Regions from separate parts of the Ligilactobacillus murinus genome, predicted to be linked through region 2. Evidence: riboswitches for the same ligand, from Rfam matches in the RefSeq annotation. Region 2 holds a riboswitch; the other holds the start of a gene.

Region 1 (2,469 bases), 610 kb from region 2:
AACTAAAGCTAACCGTTTTATCGTGACTGCTAACCCTGAGATCGTCTTAGCATCTAAAGCTGATCTTGCCTACGCTAAAACTATTCGTAGTGCCGATTATGTCACAGCTGATGGGATCGGGATCATCAAAGGAGCTAAGATCTTAGGTGATCCTTTACCTGAGCGTGTGACTGGCTATGATACGCTGGTCGCCTTACTTTCTTTTGCCAACAAACATCAAAAACGCGTCTTTTTCTTAGGTGCTAGGCCAGCTGTCTTACAACAAGTTTTAACTAAAGTAGCTACCAACTATCCAAATCTAGTGATCTCTGGAAGTTGTGATGGCTACTTTAAAGATGAAGCCAAAGTTGCTGAGCAGATCAAACAAGCTGAGCCTGACTTTGTTTTTGTCGCTTTAGGTTTTCCTAAACAAGAGTTCTTTATCGCTAAATACCAAGACCTTGCTTCTGCGATCTGGATGGGCGTGGGGGGAAGCTTTGATGTTTTATCTGGTCAAACTAAGCGCGCGCCTAAATGGTGGATCGATCACCATCTCGAATGGGCTTATCGTTTATTAAAAGAACCGAGCCGTTTTTTTCGCATGTTGGCTTTGCCTAAATATCTCTTATTAGTCTATCGCAAAAAATATCTTAAGTATTGAGCTTTAGAGCCGTTAGCTGTTGTTTAACGGCTTATTTTTTTATATAATGGAAAATGCATTTATAAAAATCAAGGATAACTTGGACTGGTTCGTAAACTTCCCAGGATAAAAAACCAAGAATCTCATAAGGAGGTAGGAAATATGAATGCAACTCTTCGCAAAAAAGTCATTATCGACTGTGACCCTGGTATCGATGATAGCCTAGCTTTGATGCTAGCGCTCGCATCGCCTGAACTTGATGTTCTCGGGATCACCACAGTCGCTGGTAATGTCCCTTCAGATCTAGGTGCTAAAAATGCACTCAAAATTTTAGCTCATTGTCATCAATTAAAGATCCCCGTTTATCGTGGTGCAGATCGACCTTTAAAGCGTGACTATGTCAGTGCCCAGGATACCCATGGAAATGATGGTTTAGGTCAAAGCAAACTGCCTGAAATACATAAAAACTATCACTCAAATGCTTGTGAATTTATCAATGAAACGCTTAGAAAAGAGCAAGATGTAACGCTCATTGCACTTGGTCCTTTGACCAATATCGCTTTAGCCCACCAAAAAGACCCTAAAGCTTGGCAAAATTGCACGCGGTTCGTGTCCATGGGGGGAAATTTTAAAAGCTTTGGCAATTGTTCTCCCGTAGCTGAATACAATTATTGGTGTGATCCTGAGGCAGCAGCTTATTGTTTTGAGCACTTACCTGTCAAGCTCGAAATGATCGGCCTTGACGTTACTCGCAAAATGCTTTTTACCCCCAACATACTTGAATTGATCTACCAAAATGCACCTAAGGAAGCTGAATTCATTCAAAAAATCACGCGCTTTTATTTTGATTTTCATTGGCAATATGAAAAAGTCATCGGTTGTGTCATAAATGATCCTTTAGCTGTCCTCTATGCGATCTTTCCTGAGCTTTGTGCTGGCTTTGATGCTAATACTCAGATCGTTACTTCAGGGATCGCACTTGGGCAAAGCATCGTTGATGAGAAAAATTTTTGGCACCGTTCTCCTAACAGTCACGTCTTAGTAAAAGTCGACGCCTTAAAAGCGATGCAACTCTTTTTAGCACGCACTTGTGGGTTAGATCCTGAAATGTTAGCCCAGGTCTTACCACAGATCACAAGTCTGGAGGGAAAATAATGCTTAAAAAAATGACACCAAAAACATTGACGCTCTGTGCTTTCGGGATCGCTTTAAATATCGTTGGTAGTAATCTAGCCTTATTTTTACATCTACCACTTTACCTTGATACCCTAGGAACAATGCTTTGTGCCGCTTTGCTTGGCCCACTCTTAGGCATGCTTGTTGGCGCAAGTACCGCCCTTTTTGTTGGCCTGACTACTGATGTCTTTTCCTTGTATTATTCGCCGATCCAATTATTGATCGGGGCGATCGTTGGTCTGCTTTTCAAATATCTCCGTTCCCCTAAAAAATGGCAGATCTTAAGCGTAGCTGGTGTGATCTCTTTACCTGGAACTTTGACGAGTACCGCGATCACTTACTTCTTATTTAACGGTATCACTAGTTCAGGTTCTAGCATGTTGGTCCAACTCTTAAGTGGTTTGGGACTACAAAAAGCTTTAGCGATCTTTTTAGTTCAGCTAGGAACTGATTATTTAGACCGGCTGTTGACTTTTTACTTGGTCTTACTGATCGTTTCAGCGCTCAAAAAGCGCCAACTTTTTACTGCCTAAAAAAATTAAACGACGTACAAGCTTAGCCTGTACGTCGCTTTTTTATTTTTCTAAATAAAATTCAAACCGCTCACCAGCATACTGGGTCCGAACATATTCAAAGGGACGTCCATCCCCTAATCTAGTGATCTGACGCAACCG
Region 2 (2,469 bases):
TAATTTATTAAAGTCAGCTTGTGTCAACCACGATTGATAAGAAGCAAGATCGACAGCATCGGCACGCGTATAATTGCTATCACCGATATTAAAGTGATCTGGGGTCAGAGTTGCTGCAAGTGAAACAGCTACATTATTAGCCACATTTTGTGTAAAAGCAGCTGTTTGGACCGTAAAAGTATTTTTTGTTGCTGTTTCTTGCATTGCTGTTACTTCATTTGAAGCCGTCGGTTGTGTTGTTTGTTGTGTTTCTTGTTTATCAGCCTCAACTGTAGTCTGTGCTTTATCTGTCAGCTGTGTAGTTACATTTTCTTGCTTATTAGTTTCTGTTTCAGTTGGTTCAGCCTTGGCCTCAACTGTTTGTGTAGTGTCAGTTACTTTACTCTCCTCAGTATCTTGGAGTTGCATATTTTCTGTTGCAGTAGTTGTAACTGTAGTGTCATTTTCTGTTTGACCCTCGTTTTCAGCAGCTGTTTTTTGCGAGCTATTTTCTGTGTTCAGGGTTAGCTTCGTCTTTTCTTCAGTAGTAGCTTGCGTTGTTTCTACTGTCTGTTGTTGAACTTGCGTAGTCGTTTCTGTTTGGTCAGCTTTAGCGACTTGTGTAGTGTACATCCCCGTTGAAAAAGCCATCATTGTTACACTCGAAGCTAATAAAAAACGTTTTTTATTGGCTTTACGATAATGTGATAAGGCCCTTTTTTTTCTCCTGTAATCCATCCTTAACTTCCTTTCACAATAAAACCATTGCACTAAAAATAAAAGTAATACTATATTAATGCCCAATATGTTTTTATTATAGCAGTCATTTTACTTTTTCCATATAATATAATTGCTTTTCATGAAAAAAATTCTTATACTAATACATTGGTGGTTCGCAACCATCCCACCGTAATAAAAAACTAGGAGAGACATTTTATGACCAAAACACATACTCGGACCGTCCAGCTGGCTAAGGCTGGGATGGTCGCAGCTTTATATGTTGCCTTTACTTTGATCAACCCCTTGAGCTTTGGTGCTGTTCAACTGCGCTTTTCAGAATTGTTCAATAATTTGAGCGTTTTTAACAAGCGTTATATTTGGGCGGTAACTTTAGGCTGTGCGCTCGCCAATCTTCAATCACCCCTAGGGATCATTGATGTGATCTTTGGTACTTTGGGAACTTTGGTGATGACTAGCCTTAGCTATTGGGCAACACGCAATATCAGATCAGTGCCCCTTAAGTTGACCATCTGTGTCATTATATGCTCACTGATGTCTTGGAGCGTTGCTTTAGAATTACACTATGTAAGTGACTTACCATTTTGGGCAACTTATCTTTCTGTCGGGATCGGCGAATTTATTTCGATGACTCTCGGGGCAGTTTTAGTCTATTTCTTAAGCCAAACAATTGATCTAACAAAATAACGAGGTATTTTTAAATGACATTTGAAGAAATTTTACCGGCTTTAAAAGCAGGCCAAAAAGCCGTCCGGACCGTTGGTTGGGGCGGCAGTGAAGAATATATCTTTGTGGTTAAGGATGATACTTTAAACGGTGAAAAGATCAACCCTTATCTCATGATCAAAACTAAAGAAGAACCATCCCTTTCACAATTCATGCCGACTTCATGCGATGTTTTAGCAACTGACTGGGAATTGGTAGACTAATGACAAATTATCCTCAATTAGCTGGACAAGTCGTCGTTGGAACTGGCGTAGCTTCTGGGATCGGCTTAGCTCAAGCACGAGCTTTTTTAGCACAAGGGGTGACCTTTTTTGGGACCGATCTAGTTGAAAATACTGAGCTTATTGCCCTTAAGCAAGCTTATCCGACTAACTTTTATTTCTATCCCTGTGATGTGCGTAAAAGTTCTGATATCAAACAGTTAGCCACCTTTATCTTAGCGCATACCACTCAAGTAGATATCTTACTCAATACGGCTGGGATCTTAGATGCTTATACACCTAGTCTAGAAACGACCGAAGCACTTTGGGATAACATCTTTGATACGAATCTAAAGAGCATCTTTTTGTTGACCAATGCGCTCTTACCGACGATGTTAGCTCAAAAACATGGTGTGATCGTCAATATGGCTTCGATCGCAGGTTTGATCGCAGGTGGAGGCGGAGCAGCTTACACCGCCAGCAAGCATGCGATCATCGGCTATACCAAACAATTAGCTTTTGACTACGCCGCCAAAGGTATTCGGGTCAACTGTATTGCTCCTGGAGCGATCAAGACCCCAATGAATCAAGCCGATTTTTTAGGTGATGCCATGATGGCAAAAGAAGTCGCCCAAAACACTCCCGCTAAACGTTGGGCTGATCCCAGTGAAGTGGCTGAACTGAGCCTCTTTTTAGCCAGTCCAGTCGCCGATTATATCCACGGCTCAGTCATGCAGATCGATGGTGGCTGGAGCGTTGGTAAATAACTTTTAAGTCCCTCAGTGTCAGGGACTTTTTTCTTAGCAAAATATCTCTCTAAGCTAAA

The links. A riboswitch is a leader RNA that binds a small molecule or an ion and turns the genes downstream of it on or off. The one in region 2 is predicted to bind preQ1.
Region 1: another riboswitch for preQ1. It lies ahead of CPS94_RS07030 (nucleoside hydrolase); the one in region 2 lies ahead of CPS94_RS09820 (QueT transporter family protein).

The regions. Positions count from the first base shown of each region.
Region 1 is NZ_CP023565.1:1,401,017-1,403,485, forward strand. It holds gene CPS94_RS07025 (WecB/TagA/CpsF family glycosyltransferase) at 1-640, shown strand, start outside; PreQ1 riboswitch class I at 719-763, shown strand; gene CPS94_RS07030 (nucleoside hydrolase) at 782-1,774, shown strand; gene CPS94_RS07035 (ECF transporter S component) at 1,774-2,328, shown strand; gene CPS94_RS07040 (GntR family transcriptional regulator) at 2,371-2,469, opposite strand, start outside.
Region 2 is NZ_CP023565.1:2,009,072-2,011,540, reverse strand. It holds gene CPS94_RS09825 (GH25 family lysozyme) at 1-717, opposite strand, end outside; PreQ1 riboswitch class I at 862-909, shown strand; gene CPS94_RS09820 (QueT transporter family protein) at 916-1,404, shown strand; gene CPS94_RS09815 (DUF2829 domain-containing protein) at 1,419-1,646, shown strand; gene CPS94_RS09810 (3-oxoacyl-ACP reductase) at 1,646-2,410, shown strand.